One region of the Pseudomonas sp. Sample_16 genome, then DNA from elsewhere that is predicted to be linked to it. Evidence: predicted binding sites of a transcription regulator. Region 1 holds the regulator's gene; the other holds the start of a gene.
What was found. Region 1 encodes FliA, which starts transcription of late flagellar genes. Its sites were predicted from a motif close to CTAAAGTTTNNNNNNNNNNNGCCGNTAA; they were not measured.

Region 1 (13,177 bases):
CGGCATTCATCAGGCCGAAGCGCTGGCGGGTGTCGATCACGGTGACCACATTACCGCGCAGGTTGATGATGCCCAGCACGTAGCTCGGCGCACCCGGGACCGGGGCGATTTCGGTGTAGCGCAGGACTTCCTGAACGCGCATCACGTTGATGCCGTAGGTCTCGTTATCCAGCTTGAAGGTGACCCATTGCAGGATCGGATCTTCGGAACCTTTTGCCGCCGTTGCCTTGTCATTCATACCCTGACCCCTCAAGAAACCGCCCTGGCGGTGTTGTTCTGTTATGTAGTTTTATGCGGCGGTTTACTGCCGCCCATATGCTTTGCGCCGCCGCTGGCGATCAACTCGGCCAGCGCGGAAACGTCGAGCAACGCACACATGTGTTCAATCACCGTGCCGGCCAGCCATGGCCGCTGGCCACGGTGACTGCGCCACTTGATTTCGTTCGGGTCCAGGCGCAACGAACGACTGACTTGATGCACCGCCAGCCCCCATTCGTAACCCTGAACCGAAATGACGTATTGCAGGCCCTGCTTGAAATCGTCGCGATAACGGTCGGGCATGACCCAGCGAGCGGTATCCAGCACTTTCAGATTGCCAGCCTGGCTCGGCAGGATCCCGAGGAACCACTCCGGCTGCCCGAACAACGGCGTCAGTTCATGACCGGCCAGGGAATAAATCGAACCCAGGCACACCAGCGGCACCGCCAGGGTCAAGCCGGCGACATCGAACAACAGGCATTCGAACGGCTCGGCAGCCCAGGAAGGACGATCGTCGGTTTCCAGCGGTGGCGGTGTGTTGGCGGGCGGCAGATGAACTTCGACCACCGGCGCCACCAGCGTTGGCTGCACCTCGGCAACCTTCGGTTCCGGCACTTGCTGTACTTCGGCGACGGGCGCCGCCAGTGTTTGCAGCAATGGCGCGATGGTCGATACCGACGGCAGCATCGACGTGGGTGCTTCGATCACAGCAATTGCCGGACGTGCAGGCACTTCCATCGGCACGGCCGCTTTGGCGACCGGCTCGGCAGTAAAACCAGCCTGCCGGGCGTCACGAGCCTGCTCTTCAAGCACCGCGGCCTGGAACTCATCGAGTGCCGCTTCGTCTTCGACCACCTCAGGAAGCGGGTCAAGCGGAGCCAACAGTTCCTCGGTCACCTCTTGCAGAAGGTTGTCCAGATACGACTGCAGCGCCAATTGCGGACGCGACGTGAGTTTCAATGGCCGGTCAAGACTCATCTCACGCCACCTGCGGAACAAGTTGTGCCGCCAGCAGATGCTTGAGCAAGGCGCGGTAAGCCAGGACGCCGCGACTCTTGCCGTCGAATTGCGAAGGCGTCAGCCCGGCCCGGCTGGCATCGCGCAGGCGGGTGTCCACCGGGATGTAGCCTTGCCAGATTTCCTCTGGAAATTTATCGCGCAGGACCCGCAGCGTGCCCAGGGAGGCCTGGGTGCGGCGGTCGAACAGTGTCGGCACGATGGTGAACGGCAACGCCTGTTTGCGGGATCGGTTGATCATCGCCAACGTGTTGACCATGCGCTCCAGGCCTTTGACCGCCAGGTGTTCGGTCTGCACCGGGATCACCAGCTGCTGGCTCGCCGCCAAGGCATTGACCATCAGCACACCGAGCAGCGGCGGGCTGTCGATCACCGCGTAATCGAAGTCTTGCCACAACTGCGCCAGGCTCTTGGCGATCACCAGTCCCAGCCCACTCTGCCCCGGCGACTGACGCTCGAGGGTCGCCAGCGCGGTGCTCGAAGGCAGCAGGGAAATGCGCGGGTCGCTGGTCGACAGCAGCAGCTGCCCCGGCAAGCCCTGGGGCACGTTGCCCTTGTGCAGGAACAGGTCGTAGTTGCTATGTTCCAGGCTGTCGGGGTCGTAACCGAAATAGCTGGTCATCGAGCCGTGGGGGTCGAGGTCGACCACAACCACGCGCTTGCCCGCCTCGGCCAGCAAACCGGCTAAAGCGATGGATGAAGTGGTTTTACCGACACCACCCTTTTGATTGGCGACTGCCCAGACTCTCATTCGGATTGTTCCTCCCGGCCCAATGAATCGACCGAGAAATAGCTCAACGTGTTAATGCGGGTGACGGAGAATTGACGGCGCTCTCTCGTACCGGCGACTTGACCGGGGTCGGTGCAGTTTGTGTGCCAGCACGCTTCAACGCGGCATCCGGTTGCGCATTGGCAGTTCCAGTGCCAGTCAGGCTGCGGCGTACATCGAGGTTGCGCGACACCACCAGCACCACGCGCCGATTACGTGCCCGGCCTTCTGCCGTGGCGTTGTTGGCGACCGGCTGGAATTCGCCATAGCCCACCGATGCCAATCGACCGGGATTCACACCCTGCATCGCCAGCATGCGCACAATGCTGGCTGAGCGGGCCGACGACAGTTCCCAGTTGGTCGGGTACTGCGCGGTACGAATAGGCTGATCGTCGGTGAAGCCTTCGACATGAATCGGGTTGTCGAAGGGTTTCAGGATCGCCGCGACCTTATCGATGATGTTGAAAGCGATGTCACTGGGCATGGCGTCGCCACTGCCGAACAACAGGCTGGAGTTGAGCTCGATCTCCACCCACAACTCGTTGCCACGCACGGTCATCTGGTTGGACTGGATCAGATCACCGAACGCCGCACTGATGTCGTCGGCGATGCTCTTCAGCGGATCGCTGCTACCGGCGACGCCGGCGTCGACTTGCTCGCTGTCTTTGACCAACGGCTTGGCCGGGGTCACGGTCTTTGGTCGCTCCTCACCGATCGGAATCGGCTTGAGCGCGCGGTCGCTGTCGGTGAAAACACCGATCAGCGCCTCGGAGATGATCTTGTACTTGCCTTCGTTGATCGACGAGATCGAATACATCACCACGAAAAAAGCGAACAGCAGCGTGATGAAATCCGCGTAGGACACGAGCCAGCGCTCGTGGTTAACGTGTTCTTCCTGATGCCGACGACGAGCCATTAGGTTAGTCCCTTAATCCATGAAGCCTTGCAGCTTCAACTCAATGGAGCGTGGGTTTTCACCTTCGGCGATCGACAGAATCCCTTCCAACAACATTTCGCGATAACGCGATTGGCGCAACGCGATGGATTTGAGTTTGGCGGCAATCGGCAACAGCACCAGGTTGGCGCTGGCTACGCCATAAATGGTGGCGACGAACGCTACGGCGATGCCGCTGCCCAATTGCGACGGGTCAGCAAGGTTGCCCATCACATGGATCAGGCCCATTACTGCACCGATGATGCCGATGGTCGGCGCATAACCGCCCATGCTTTCGAAGACTTTGGCCGCTTCGATGTCGCGGCTTTCCTGAGTGTAGAAATCCACTTCCAGAATGCTGCGGATCGCTTCCGGTTCGGCGCCATCCACCAGCAATTGCAGGCCTTTGCGCGAGTAGTTGTCGGGTTCGGCGTCGGCCACCCCTTCCAGACCGAGCAAGCCTTCCTTGCGTGCGGTCAGGCTCCAGTTGACGACACGATCTACGCCGCCTGCCAGGTCGACACGCGGCGGAAACAGAATCCACGCGAGAATCTGCATCGCGCGCTTGAAGGCGCTCATTGGCGATTGCAGCAATGCCGCACCAATGGTCCCGCCGAGTACGATCAAGGCTGCGGGGCCGTTGGCCAGCGCACCCAGATGGCCGCCTTCGAGGTAGTTGCCGCCGATGATGGCGACGAACGCCATGATGATGCCGATAAGGCTGAGAACATCCATCAGATACACGCCTCGACGATGTGCCGGCCAATGTCGTCCAGGCTGTACACCGCGTCAGCGAGTTCGGCTTTGACGATGGCCATCGGCATGCCGTAGATCACGCAGCTGGCTTCATCCTGCGCCCAGATCGAACTGCCGCCCTGCTTGAGCAGGCGCGCGCCCTCGCGACCATCGGCGCCCATGCCGGTCAACACCACCGCCAGAACTTTGTCACCGTAGGACTTGGCCGCCGAACCGAAGGTGATATCGACGCACGGTTTGTAATTCAAACGCTCGTCGCCCGGGAGGATTTTCACCGCCCCACGGCCGTCGATCATCATTTGCTTGCCGCCCGGTGCGAGCAGGGCCAGGCCAGGACGCAGGATATCGCCGTCCTCGGCTTCCTTGACGCTGATGCGGCAGAGTTTGTCCAGACGCTCGGCGAACGCCTTGGTGAACGCAGCGGGCATGTGCTGGATCAGCACGATCGGCGCCGGGAAGTTGGCCGGCAATTGGGTCAGCACCCGCTGCAAGGCAACCGGGCCGCCGGTAGACGTACCGATGGCCACCAGTTTGTAGGCTTTGCGTTTTGGCGCCGGTGATGACTGCGTGGGCGCATGGGTACGCACCGGAATCGGAGCCGGTGCCGGACGCACAGGTGCGCTGCTGCCGTAACTGCTTGTGGAAGGCGTAGGCGTCGGAGCAGGTGCGGCCACCGGAGCCGGTGCACTGTAGGCGCTGACACGACGGTTGCTGCGCGAAATGCTCAGAATCTTTTCGCACAGCAGTTGCTTGACCTTCTCGGGGTTGCGCGAGATGTCTTCGAAATTCTTCGGCAGGAAATCCACCGCGCCGGCGTCCAGCGCATCGAGGGTAACCCGGGCGCCTTCGTGGGTCAGCGAGGAAAACATCAAGACCGGGGTCGGGCAGCGCTGCATGATGTGCCGCACCGCCGTGATGCCGTCCATCATTGGCATCTCGTAGTCCATGGTGATCACGTCCGGCTTGAGAGCCAGCGCCTGATCGATCGCCTCTTTTCCGTTGGTCGCGGTACCGACGACCTGGATATTCGAATCCGCTGAAAGAATTTCCGAGACGCGGCGGCGGAAAAACCCCGAATCGTCCACCACCAGGACTTTGACTGCCATAAACACTCCATTAGGTGCAGCGGCGCGTCATCGCGCCGCTGCCCCGGATTCAAATACGCTTTGTGGCGTAACGCTTGAGCATGCTTGGAACATCGAGAATCAGCGCAATGCGGCCGTCACCGGTGATGGTGGCGCCGGACATGCCCGGGGTTCCCTGGAGCATTTTGCCCAATGGCTTGATGACCACTTCTTCCTGGCCCACCAGTTGATCGACGACGAAGCCGATCCGCTGGGTGCCCACCGAAAGGATCACCACATGGCCTTCGCGCTGCTCTTCGTGAGCGGCGGAGCTGACCAGCCAGCGCTTGAGGTAGAACAACGGCAGCGCCTTGTCCCGCACGATCACCACTTCCTGGCCGTCCACCACGTTGGTGGTCGACAGGTCGAGGTGGAAGATCTCGTTGACGTTCACCAGCGGAAAGGCGAACGCCTGGTTGCCGAGCATGACCATCAGCGTCGGCATGATCGCCAGGGTCAACGGCACCTTGATGACGATCTTCGACCCCTGGCCCTTGGCCGAGAAAATATTGATCGAACCGTTGAGCTGGGAAATCTTGGTTTTCACCACGTCCATGCCCACGCCACGACCCGACACGTCGGATATCTCGGTCTTGGTCGAGAAACCCGGGGCGAAAATCAGGTTGTAGCACTCGGTATCGCTCAGTCGATCGGCCGCGTCCTTGTCCATCACGCCGCGTTTTACCGCGATCGAACGCAACACGTTCGGGTCCATGCCCTTGCCATCATCGGAGATCGACAACAGGATGTGATCGCCTTCCTGTTCCGCGGCGAGAATGACCTTGCCGCCACGGGCCTTGCCCGAGGCTTCGCGTTCTTCCGGCGACTCGATGCCGTGGTCGACCGCGTTGCGCACCAAGTGGACCAACGGGTCGGCCAAGGCCTCGACGAGGTTCTTGTCGAGGTCGGTCTCTTCGCCGACCAGCTCCAGGTTGATCTCTTTCTTGAGCTGGCGCGCCAGGTCGCGAACCAGGCGCGGGAAGCGCCCGAAGACTTTCTTGATCGGTTGCATCCGGGTCTTCATGACCGCGGTTTGCAGATCGGCCGTGACCACGTCGAGGTTGGACACGGCTTTGGACATGGCTTCGTCGGCGCTGTTGGCACCCAGGCGGACCAGGCGGTTACGCACCAGCACCAGTTCGCCAACCATGTTCATGATTTCGTCGAGACGCGCGGTGTCGACCCGCACAGTGGTCTCGGCTTCGCTGGCCGGTTTTTCCGCGGGCGGTGCGGCCGGGGCACGGGCCGGAGCCGGTGCAGCGGCGGCAGGTGCCGGCTTCGCGGCTTCGGCCTTCGGTTCAGGAGCCTTGGCCACCGGCTTCGGTGCCGCAGCCTTGGCGACAGGCGCCGCAACCGAGGCGCTCGCGCCGGTTGCCGTGCCAGCCGTGGCGCCCACTTCAGTGAACTTGCCCTTGCCGTGCAATTCGTCGAGCAGCGATTCGAATTCGTGATCGGTAATCAAGTCACTGCCGGCCGCCGCAGCGGTTGGCGCAGCAGGCGTCGGCACCGAAGCGATGGCCGATTCCAGCGCATCCACGGCAAAATTGCCCTTGCCGTGCAGTTGGTCGAGCAGTGCTTCGAATTCGTCGTCGGTGATGTCGGAACTGTCGCCCGCGGCTTTCGGAGCCTGCGGCGCGGCAGGGGCCGCCGGTGCCACCGCATCAACGGCGAACTGGCCTTTACCGTGCAACTGGTCGAGCAACGACTCGAACTCGGCGTCGGTGATTTCGTCGCTGGCCGCAGTATCGGCGGCGGGCGCTGGAGCAGCCGCCGGCGCCTCGGCCTGGGCCTTGACGGCGTTCAGCGAGTCCAGCAGTTGTTCGAATTCATTGTCGGTGATGTCGCCTGACTCGCTTTGAGCGGCAGGTTCTTCAACCACTTCGGCGACGGGTGCTGGCGCTGCCTCGTCAGCCGATTGCGGCTCGGCCAGACGGGCCAGTGCCGCGAGTAATTCTGGCGTGGCAGCCGTGATCGGGCCACGCTCGCGGACTTCGCTGAACATGCTGTTCACCGCGTCCAGTGCTTCGAGAACCACGTCCATCAATTCCGAGTCAACGCGACGTTCGCCCTTGCGCAGGATGTCGAACACGTTCTCGGCGATGTGGCAGCACTCCACCAGCTCGTTGAGCTGGAGGAAGCCGGCGCCCCCTTTTACAGTGTGAAAACCGCGAAAAATTGCATTGAGCAGATCCGCATCATCCGGTCGGCTTTCCAGCTCGACCAGCTGTTCGGACAGTTGCTCTAGAATCTCGCCGGCCTCAACCAGGAAATCCTGAAGGATCTCTTCATCGGCGCCGAAGCTCATTAATGGTGTGCTCCTACAGGTCTAAAAACCCAAAAAACCTGAAATTCCTGAAACTCTAGAATCCAAGGCTGGATAACAAATCGTCCACATCGTCCTGACCGGACACAACGTCTTCTCTTTTATCGGCATGAATCTGCGGACCTTCACCCTGAGAGAGATGTTTTTGTGGATCTTTTTCTGCAAGCATTGCTTCACGGTCATGCTCGATGCCCGCAAAACGGTCAACCTGACTGGCCATGAGCACGAGCTTGAGCAGGTTGCTCTCGACTTCGGTGACGAGTTGGGTCACACGCTTGATGACTTGACCTGTGAGGTCCTGATAATCCTGGGCCAGCAGAATATCGTTGAGGTTTCCCGACACGGCACGGTTGTCTGTGCTGCTGCGCGTCAGGAACCCGTCGACTCGCCGGGCCAGTTCGCGGAACTCTTCAGCCCCGACTTCGCGACGCATGAACCGCCCCCAATCCGTGCTCAAGGCCTGGGCTTCGTCAGCCAGGCTGTTGACCAGCGGCGTGGCGTTTTCCACCAGGTCCATGGTGCGGTTGGCTGCGGCCTCGGTCAGCTTGACCACATAACCCAGACGCTCGGTGGCGTCGGTGATCTGTGACACCTCTTCGGCTTGCGGCATGTGCGGGTCAATCTGAAAATTGACGATCGCGCTATGCAGCTCGCGCGTGAGCTTGCCCACTTCCTGATACAGGCCGCGGTCACGGGTCTGGTTGAGCTCATGGATCAATTGCACAGCATCGCCAAACCTGCCCTTTTCAAGGCTCGCGACCAGTTCGACGGCGTGTTTTTTCAGGGTCGATTCAAAATCGCCCTGCGAAGATTCGTTATGCCCCATAGCTCCCCCGTGGCGCAGTTCAACCGATGCGTTCGAAAATCTTCTCGATTTTTTCTTTCAACGCCTGGGCCGTGAAGGGTTTGACCACATAGCCGTTTACACCGGCCTGGGCCGCTTCGATGATCTGCTCGCGCTTGGCTTCAGCGGTCACCATCAACACCGGCAGGTGCTTGAGCTTTTCATCGGCACGCACGTGACGCAGCAGATCGATACCGGTCATGCCAGGCATGTTCCAGTCGGTCACCAGAAAGTCGATGCTCCCGCTGTTGAGGACCGGAATGGCGGTAGTGCCATCGTCGGCCTCGACCGTGTTGGTGAACCCAAGGTCACGCAACAGGTTTTTTATGATCCGCCGCATCGTTGAGAAGTCATCAACGATGAGGATTTTCATGTTCTTGTCCAATTCGACCTCCAAGCAGACTAAAACGCGCCCAGCACCTGGACGCGCCATTTCAATCAATCTGGCAAAGCACTCGATGACTGTCTGGAGTACAACGAAGCGAGACCGGCGCGGTTCATCACCCCACCAGCCACGTCGCAGTGCCCCCACACTGCCTTCAGCGCGCTCGCCACTCTCCCAAACGCCCCCTTAAACGGGCCGCGCACTGGCTATGTAACTGGCTGACCCGAGATTCGCTGACCCCCAGGACCTCACCGATTTCCTTGAGATTCAACTCTTCGTCGTAGTACAGCGCCAACACCAGTCGCTCGCGCTCCGGCAAATTGGCAATCGCGTCCGCCAGCGCTGCCTGGAAGCGTTCATCCTCCAGATCGCGTGACGGCTCGAGATGAGCACTCGCGCCATCCTCGTGCAGCCCTTCGTGTTCGCCGTCCTGCAACAGATCGTCGAAACTGAATAACCGGCTGCCCAGGGTGTCGTTCAAAATCCCGTAATAATCGTCGAGACTCAATTGGAGTTCGGCCGCAACTTCGTGATCTTTAGCGTCACGGCCGGTTTTCGCTTCAATCGAGCGGATGGCGTCGCTGACCATGCGGGTATTGCGGTGGACCGAGCGTGGCGCCCAGTCACCCTTGCGCACTTCATCGAGCATGGCGCCGCGGATGCGGATGCCCGCGTACGTCTCGAAACTCGCGCCTTTGCTGGCGTCGTATTTGGTCGAGACTTCCAGCAGGCCGATCATCCCGGCCTGGATCAAGTCTTCGACCTGGACACTGGCCGGCAGACGCGCCAGCAAGTGATAGGCAATGCGTTTGACCAGCGGCGCGTAACGCTCGATCAGCTCGTACTGCGCATCGCGTGCCGATTTCTTGTAGAGGTTGTAGCCGCTGGCTGTCATAGCACGGGTCCTGCCGTTTGTTGCACGAGGCGTTCGACGAAGAACTCCAGATGCCCACGCGGGTTGGCGGGCAACGGCCAGGTGTCGACCTTCTGCGCGATTGCCTTGAACGCCAGCGAGCACTTGGAGCGCGGGAATGCTTCGTAGACGGCACGCTGTTTTTGCACGGCCTTGCGCACGCTTTCGTCATAAGGCACGGCGCCGACGTATTGCAGGGCGACGTCGAGGAAACGATCCGTGACCTTGGTCAACTTGGCGAACAGATTGCGCCCTTCCTGCGGGCTCTGGGCCATGTTGGCCAGCACGCGGAAACGGTTCATGCCGTAGTCACGGTTGAGCAGTTTGATCAGGGCGTAGGCGTCGGTAATGGAGGTCGGCTCGTCGCAGACCACCAGCAACACTTCCTGGGCGGCACGGACAAAACTGACTACCGAGTCACCAATCCCCGCAGCGGTGTCGATCACCAGTACGTCGAGGTTGTCGCCGATATCGCTGAAGGCCTGGATCAGGCCGGCGTGCTGCGCCGGGCTCAAGTGAACCATGCTCTGGGTGCCGGACGCGGCGGGAACGATGCGGATGCCGCCGGGGCCCTGCAACAGGACGTCGCGCAGCTCGCAGCGACCTTCGATCACGTCGGCCAGGGTCCGTTTGGGTGTCAGCCCCAGCAGAACGTCGACGTTCGCCAGCCCCAGATCGGCGTCCAGCAGCATGACGCGCCGGCCGAGCTCAGCTAGAGCCAGGGACAAGTTCACTGACACGTTAGTCTTCCCGACGCCACCTTTGCCGCCGGTCACCGCGATCACCTGTACGGGATGCATGCTGCCCATGTTATTTCTTTACCTTGTCTTGCATAGACGGAGGCCACATTACTGGCTGCGCGTTCACAATCGGAACAATGCATGGCAGACCATCGATGTAGGTACAAAAACTATTCATTGTTACCTCAGCCTACCTGCTTGGTGGGGCTGTGGTAGATATCAGCGAACATGTCAGCCATGGCTTCTTCGCTGGGTTCTTCCTGCATTTGCACGCTCACGGCACGGCTGACCAGTTGATGACGGCGCGGCAGATGCAAATCATCCGGAATCCGCGGGCCATCAGTCAGGTAGGCTACCGGCAACTCATGGCTGATGGCCAGGCTCAACACCTCGCCCAGACTGGCCGTTTCATCCAGTTTAGTCAGGATGCAGCCAGCGAGCCCGCAACGCTTGTAACTGTGATAAGCGGCGGTTAGAACCTGTTTCTGGCTGGTGGTTGCCAGAACCAGATAATTTTTCGATTTGATGCCACGACCGGCCAGGCTTTCGAGCTGCATGCGCAATGCCGGATCGCTGGCTTGAAGGCCGGCGGTATCGATCAGCACCACACGCTTGCGCAGCAAAGGTTCCAGCGCCTGCGCCAGCGATTGCCCCGGATCGACGTGGGTCACCGACACATTGAGAATCCGGCCGAGGGTCTTGAGCTGTTCCTGGGCACCGATACGGTAGCTGTCCATGCTCACCAGCGCGATGTTCTGCGCGCCGTACTTGAGCACATAACGGGCAGCCAGCTTGGCCAGGGTGGTGGTCTTGCCCATGCCGGCAGGGCCGACCATGGCAATCACACCGCCCTCTTCCAGCGGCTCGATTTCCGGCGTGGCAATCATCCGCGCCAGATGCGCCAGCAACATGCGCCAGGCTTGGCGGGGTTCTTGAATATCGGTGATCAGTGCCAGCAAGTCGCGGGACAACGGCCCGGACAAACCGATACGTTGCAGACGGCGCCAGAGGTTGGCCTGGCCCGGGCTGCTGCCTTGCAGCTGATTCCATGCCAGGGAGCCCAGCTGTACTTCCATCAGTTCGCGCAGGCTGTTGAGCTCAAAACGCATCGAGTCAAATACCCGGGAGTCCACCGCGGGCGCCGCAGCAGGCGCTGGCGCAGGACGCCGAGGCTCGGCGTAGGTCGGCTCGATCAGTGGCTCGGCGGCGGTGAGGGGCAACCCGGCGAACAACTGGCGATTGGTGGCATTGTCGCTTTCGCCGTCGCTGCGCAGGCTCAGCTCGGCCTGGGCGGTGACGATGCGCGACTGCGTCTTGCGCAGCTCGTCTTCGAGTTCCATGTTCGGCACGCGTGGCGCCAGCGCCGACAGCTTGTAATCCAGGGCAGCCGTGAGCTCGACACCACCGGCGATGCGACGGTTGCCGATGATGGCCGCTTCAGCGCCCAGTTCATCACGAACCAGTTTCATGGCCTGACGCATATCGGCGGCGAAAAAACGCTTAACTTGCATAAACCACTACCTCAGCCGTTGGGCCCTACTGTCGCAACGATGGTCACTTGCTTGTTGTCAGGGATTTCCTGATAAGCCAACACGTGCAAACCCGGGACTGCCAGCCGGCCAAATCGCGAGAGCATCGCGCGAACCGGACCGGCCACCAGCAGAATCACCGGTTGACCTTGCATCTCCTGGCGCTGCGCCGCATCGATCAGCGAGCGTTGCAGCTTTTCAGCCATGCTTGGCTCCAGCAGAACGCCCTCTTCCGAGCCTTGTCCTGCCTTCTGCAGACTATTGAGCAATATTTGTTCCAACCTTGGCTCCAGCGTGATCACTGGCAGCTCGGAGTCAGTGCCTACAATGCTTTGCACGATTGCGCGGCTAACGCCGACACGCACCGCAGCCACCAGGGCGGCGGTATCTTGACTCTTGGAAGCGTTGTTGGCGATGGCCTCGGCAATGCTTCGAATGTCACGCACCGGCACCTGCTCTGCCAGCAGCGCTTGCAGAACCTTGAGCAGTTGCGACAGCGACAACACACCTGGCACCAATTCTTCGGCCAGTTTCGGCGAGTTTTTCGCCAGCAACTGCATCAGTTGCTGCACTTCCTCGTGCCCGATCAGCTCACTGGAATGCTTGTACAGAATCTGGTTCAAGTGAGTGGCCACTACTGTACTGGCATCAACCACTGTATAGCCAAGGGATTGTGCCTGGGCACGCTGACTGATTTCGATCCAGACCGCTTCCAGACCGAAAGCCGGATCTTTGGCGGTAATGCCGTTGAGCGTGCCGTATACCTGCCCCGGGTTGATCGCCAGTTCGCGATCCGGGTAAATCTCGGCCTCGGCCAGGATCACCCCCATCAAGGTCAGGCGGTAGGCACTTGGTGCCAGGTCGAGGTTGTCGCGGATGTGCACGGTCGGCATCAGGAAGCCCAGGTCCTGGGACAACTTCTTGCGCACGCCCTTGATCCGCGCCAGCAATTGACCACCCTGATTGCGATCCACCAATGGAATCAGGCGGTAGCCGACTTCCAGGCCGATCATGTCGATCGGCGTCACGTCATCCCAGCCGAGCTCCTTGGTTTCCTGCGCGCGCGCTGGCGATGGCAGCAACTCTTGTTGACGCTTGACCTCCTGCAACGCCTGGACCTTGACCTGGTTCTGCTTGCGCCAGAACAGGTAGGCACCACCCGCCGCCAGGGCAGCCATGGTCAGGAAGGAAAAGTGCGGCATGCCGGGCACCAGCCCCATCACCGCCATCAAGCCTGCCGATACGGCCAGCGCCTTGGGCGATGCGAACATCTGACGATTGATCTGTTTACCCATGTCTTCCGAACCGGAAGCACGGGTCACCATGATCGCCGCAGCGGTGGACAACAACAGTGATGGCAATTGCGCCACCAAACCGTCACCGATGGTCAGCAGTGCGTAAACCTTGCCGGCATCGGCGAAGGTCATGTTGTGCTGGAAGATACCGACCGCCATGCCACCGATCAGGTTGATGAACAGAATCAGCAAACCGGCAATGGCGTCACCACGCACGAATTTGCTGGCACCGTCCATGGAGCCATAGAACTCGGCTTCCTGTGCCACTTCCGAACGGCGGGCCTTGGCCT
Region 2 (5,386 bases), on a different contig from region 1:
TTTTCTGATTGAGCGTGACGGTACTGTTACCCAGTTTGTTTCTTGTCTTGAGCGCGCCTGGCACGCTGGCGTTTCGAATTTCGAGGGGCGGGAAACCTGTAACGATTTTTCCGTGGGCATTGAATTGGAAGGCACGGATGATCTGCCATTCACCGATGCTCAGTATGATGCGTTGACCGGGCTGACTCGGCAGTTGCAAGCGGCGTTCCCGGCGATCACTGCACAGCGGATCTGTGGGCATAGCGACATCGCCCCCGGGCGCAAGACGGATCCGGGGCCGGCGTTCGACTGGGCACGCTATCGCGCAGCCCTGGCAAAAGAGGAAGGACAATGAGTTTTCTGGTGTTGCTGTTGGCGGTCTGGATCGAGAAGTTTTCGGCCCTGCGCCATCGGGTTCAACGCGATGGCGGCTGGGTTCGCGAGCTGCACAAGCTTGAGCTCAGCCCGCGTCTGGTGCAGCGTCCATGGCTGGTACTAGCGGTGCTGGTGCTGTTTCCCGTTGCGCTACTGGGCCTGCTGCTGGTGGTGATTGACCCGGTGGCTTACGGTCTGCTGGCCTTGCCGGTACACCTGTTGGTGGTTATCTACAGCCTGGGGCGCGGAGATCTGCTGGCCGGTCTTGGGCCGTTTCGCGATGCCTGGCGTCGAGAAGACCTGCAAGCGGCGGCCCATGTCGCCAAGCGCGATCTTGATATCTGCGCCGACAGCGGCGAACAACTGCTGGAGCGGGTTGAAGGGCATTTGCTGTGGGAGGCTTACCAGAGTTTCTTTGCGGTGATTTTCTGGTACTTCCTGTTGGGGCCGGTCGCCGCCTTGAGCTACCGCCTGCTGGCCCTGGCTGAAGAGCACGGGCAAAACCCGGCCGTGGTCGAGCGCGCAGGGCAATTGCGTCACGCATTCGATTGGGTGCCGGTGCGCTTGCTGGCCGCGAGCTTTGCCCTGGTCGGCAATTTTGTTGCTGTCAGCCGGGTGATGTTGCACGAATTGCTGAACTGGAACATCAGCGCTGCTCAGTTGATCGAGAAGGCTGGGCGGGTGGCCGCGGAAATTCCTGCACCGGTCGCAGGGCCCGACGGCATCAACAATCTCGACCGGCTCTGGGAGTTACTGCTGCGAGCGGCGGTGCTGTGGTATGCCGGTTTTGCATTGTGGACTGTCTTGCCCTGAAGCGATTGATCCCTGTAGCAAGTGATGCCCGCTGCTACAGGGCTGCGCTGGCCTCTCGTTAACCTTAAGTTACAAAACTTCCTGCCGATTTAAGCTATACAGGGATAGCGCTCAATAGTGGCTATCTGCTGCCTCGCTGCGCCTGCCAATAAAAATAAGAAATCCAAGGGAGACTTCCAGTGAAGAGCTTGCTCTATCCCGCCGTTGCGCTAATGAATCGCCTGAGCTTCGGCATGAAGTTCAGCCTGATCAGCGTCCTGTTCCTGGTGCCAATGTTAGTCACCAATTTCTATCTGGTACGCGATTCCTATCGCGAATTCCAGGGCACCCGGATCGAACTGCAAAGCCTCGACCTGTTGGGCAGTAGCCTGACGCTACGACGCGATCTGGAAACCTTGAACAACCTGGTGCAGATCAATCTTGCCCTCGGCCAGTCCGGCAGGGCCGGGAACATTGAGGCGCAAATCAGCAGCCTGGAAAAAAGCGTGCTGACGCGCCTGCAAGGGTTGACGGCGATGAGCAGCGATCCGGAGCACATTGCGGTGTTCGACGGCAAACGCGATGAGATGGTCGCTGCGTTCAAGGCACAGCAAACGGAAACATCCCTGCAAAGCAAAAGTGCCCTGGCGGGCAAGCTGGTGGGTAATGCCCAGCTTTTCAGCCAACTCATTGCCAGTCAGGCCGGTCTGAGCCTCGACAATCAAAGCGACATGCGCCAACTCAGCGAACTGGTGACCAACGTCACTCCGCGCATCACCCAGATTCTGGGAGACGGCCGTGCGATGGGCGCGGCCTCGCTGGGGCAAGGTTTTCTCAACTCGGCATCGAGCAACCGATTCGATGACCTGTTGGGGCAGATCGAAAAACTCCAGGCCGAGTACGGCTTGAAGTTGCAGGACGCGACAAACTCCAGCAAGGCCGCGGCGCAGACCCTGGCTGCTCAGGCAGACAGCAGCAGAGCCTCGTTGAAAAAAGCCAGCGAGCTGTTCGAAGAAAAGGTGGTGATGGCCGATACACTCGATACGCCATGGCAGGCCTTCTACGACCAGGTCACTGGCTTGATGGATTCGACCTACCAACTCAATGAAGCCACCCTGAAGTTTCTCGGCAACCAGTTGCAGCAGCGTCTGGACCAGAACCGCACACACATGATCCTGCAGGCCGTGGCGCTGTCGGTGGTGTTTGTCCTGATCTTCTATCTCTACGGCGGTTTCTACGCGTCTACCCGCACCACTCTCAAACGCCTGGGTGGGGTCATGGACAAAGTGGCGGCGGGCGACATGACGGTTACCTTCAGCGCCAACAGCCGCGATGAACTCGGAGAGTTGGGCGAGGTGTTCAACGGCACGGTGAAGAAAATCCATGACCTGATCGAGCGCGTCGGGCAGACCGTCAGCGAGGTCGAGCGTCAAGCCGGGCAAGTGGAAAATGTTTCGGCGCAAAGCAACCAGGCGGTGGCCGGGCAGCGCACCCAGATCGAGCAGGTCGCCACGGCGATGAACCAGATGTCCGCCACTTCCCTGGAAGTGGCGCGCAGTGCGGCGGCAGCGGTCAGCAGCGCCCACAGCGTCAACGATGAAACCATCAGCGGGCGCGGCCTTGTGCAGTCTCAGCAAGGCAGCATCGCGGCACTGGCCAGCGAGATTGATCAGTCGGTGTTGGTGATCAATCAACTGGCCAGTGACAGCCAATCCATCAGTCGCGTGCTGGAAGTGATCAAGAGCATTGCCGAGCAGACCAACCTGCTGGCGCTGAACGCTGCGATCGAAGCGGCACGGGCCGGTGAGCAGGGGCGCGGGTTTGCCGTAGTGGCTGACGAAGTCCGGACCCTGGCCAAACGCACCCAGCAATCGACTGAGGAAATCGAGCAGATGATCGCCAAGTTGCACGGCGGTGTCGGTGCGGCGGTCAAGGCGATGGGGGTCAGCCATGAGATGGCGAACGGCACCGTGGGGCAGTCAGAAAAGGTCCAGCTCGCACTGGAAAATATCCTCGGTGCGGTCGGCATGATCGTCGACCAGAACCAGCAGATCGCCGCCGCCGTGGAGCAGCAGACCGCTGTGGCCCACGACATCGACCAGAACATCGTTGAGATCAACCGCGCCGGCGAGCGCACCGCTGAGGGTGCGCACCAGACCGAGGACGCCAGCCGCGCGTTGTCGGCGCAGGTGGTTGAGCTCAAACAGTTGATCAGCGCATTTCGCGTTTAAATCCGCATCGCATGATCGTTCCCACGCTCTGCGTGGGAATGCCTCATCGGACGCTCCGCGTTCGGCTCTGGATGGGGCGCGGAGCGTCCCGGGCTGCATTCCCACGCAGAGTGTGGGAACGATCTGCTTAATGTGTTTACCAGCCGAACAACTCACGGGCATTGGCGGTGCTGGCGGCGGCCAGTTGTGCGGGGCTGATGGTCATGATGTCGGCCAGTGCGGCACAGATTGCCGGCAAATGCGCCGGGCTGTTGCGTTGACCGGGAAACATCGCGGGCGCCATGTCCGGTGAGTCGGTTTCCAGCACCACCGATTCGAGCGGCAATTTTGCCAGCACGCGGTGCATGCGCAGCGCTTGCGGCCAGGTCGCGGCACCGCCCAGGCCCAGCTTGAAGCCGAGCTTGATGTACTCGCGGGCTTCTTCCTGACTGCCGGCGAAGGCGTGGATGATCCCGGCACGTTTCGACTTGAAGCGTTTCAGTGTGGCAATCACCGCCGCGTGACTGCGCCGCACATGAATCAGCGCCGGCAGATTGAAGTCCACCGCCAGTTGCAGTTGCGCCTCGAACAACGCTTGCTGACGCTGGCGATCGAGGGTTTCGATGTAGTAGTCCAGGCCGATTTCACCCACAGCACACAGCTGCCGATGCCCGGCAAGGCGGGTCAGCCAGTCGCCGAGTTGCGTCAGGTGTTCAGGCCGATGATCGTCCAGGTACACCGGGTGCAAGCCGAACGCGGCATGCAGGTCGGGATCGTCTTGCACCAGCTCCCAGACCCGCTGCCAGTTGTCCTGACAAACCCCCAGCACCACCATTTCCCTGACCCCGAGGGCGCGGCTTTCGGCCATCAGTGCCTGACGATCCGCGTCGAAGTCGGGAAAGTCCAGGTGTGTGTGGGTGTCGATCAGGTCCATGGCTCAGTCCTGACGAATACGTTGTTTGAACGTCCGGGCAATGGCCTGCACGCCGGGTTGGTAATCGGATTGCTCGATGGCTGCCAGGGCCAGGGCCAGGGCTTTGTCGGCGATCAACTGATGTTGCTGGGCCATGGCGTTGACCGGCAACGGCAAAAAGTCCAGCAATTGGGTATCGCCGAAAGTGCCGAGGCGCAGTGGGCGGTTTTTCAACGGGAAGTCGTGCAAGGCATCGAACACGCCTTGCAGCAGTACGTAGGAAGTGGTCACCAGCGCTTCGGGAAGATGCCCGACACGCTGAAGTAATTCTTCCATCAACTGTTTACCGCATTCGCGGCTGAACGACTCGCCGTGCTCGATTAGCATTTCACCGTTGTAACCGGCCAGCGCTTCTTTGAAGCCGGCGGCGCGCTCCTGGCTGATGCTCAGCTCGGGACGGGCGCCGATCAGGGCAATCTGTTTGGGCAGCGGGTCGAGCAGGCTTTGCGTCAGGTGCAGGCTGGCTTCGCGGTCGTCACTGATCACCGAGCAGAAATGCTCGGGCTCCATGACCCGGTCGATGGCGATGATCGGCAGGCCCTTGGCCTGTAATTGCCGGTAGCTGTCGTCGCCGGGGGGCAGGCAACTGGCAACGATCAACGCGTCACAGCGCCGGGCGCGGAACAGTTGCAGCAATTGCCGTTCGCTGTCCGGTGCATCGTCGGAACTGGCGATCAGCAGCTGATAGCCGCGAGCCCTCGCGCCCTGTTCCAGCAGTTTGGCGATTCGCGCGTAACTGGGGTTTTCCAGATCCGGCAAAATAAAGCCCAGCGTGCGGGTGTGCCGGCTGCGCAGGCCGGCAGCCTGGGGATTGGGTGTGAAGCCGTGCAATTCGACCACCGCGCGTACGCGCTCGACGGTGGCGCTGCTGATGCGTTGCTGTTCGGCTTTGCCATTGATGACGTAGCTGGCGGTGGTGACGGACACACCGGCCAACTGAGCTATATCACTGAGTTTCAACCCGCAATTCCTTGTTTTCTCGAGCTTGCCTCGACATTTTCGCCAATCCTACCCGATTCGGGCAGTCGACCATCGTCACAACGCATCCGACAAGTTG

Region 2: D8U69_RS22370 (methyl-accepting chemotaxis protein) is a predicted target of FliA. The motif match lies at 1,231-1,258, and genes of this name have one in related genera.

Annotation. Positions count from the first base shown of each region.
Region 1 covers NZ_RCOB01000197.1:103,850-117,026, forward strand. Annotated here, with positions in the region: gene D8U69_RS26325 (chemotaxis protein CheW) at 1-238, opposite strand, end outside; gene D8U69_RS26330 (CheW domain-containing protein) at 280-1,236, opposite strand; gene D8U69_RS26335 (ParA family protein) at 1,238-2,026, opposite strand; gene motD (flagellar motor protein MotD) at 2,070-2,960, opposite strand; gene D8U69_RS26345 (flagellar motor protein) at 2,973-3,713, opposite strand; gene D8U69_RS26350 (chemotaxis response regulator protein-glutamate methylesterase) at 3,713-4,840, opposite strand; gene D8U69_RS26355 (chemotaxis protein CheA) at 4,890-7,163, opposite strand; gene D8U69_RS26360 (protein phosphatase CheZ) at 7,219-8,007, opposite strand; gene D8U69_RS26365 (chemotaxis response regulator CheY) at 8,027-8,398, opposite strand; gene fliA (RNA polymerase sigma factor FliA) at 8,565-9,305, opposite strand; gene fleN (flagellar synthesis regulator FleN) at 9,302-10,132, opposite strand; gene flhF (flagellar biosynthesis protein FlhF) at 10,249-11,574, opposite strand; gene flhA (flagellar biosynthesis protein FlhA) at 11,586-13,177, opposite strand, start outside.
Region 2 covers NZ_RCOB01000168.1:198,759-204,144, reverse strand. Annotated here, with positions in the region: gene ampD (1,6-anhydro-N-acetylmuramyl-L-alanine amidase AmpD) at 1-334, shown strand, start outside; gene ampE (regulatory signaling modulator protein AmpE) at 331-1,167, shown strand; gene D8U69_RS22370 (methyl-accepting chemotaxis protein) at 1,347-3,377, shown strand; gene D8U69_RS22365 (TatD family hydrolase) at 3,514-4,290, opposite strand; gene cra (catabolite repressor/activator) at 4,294-5,289, opposite strand.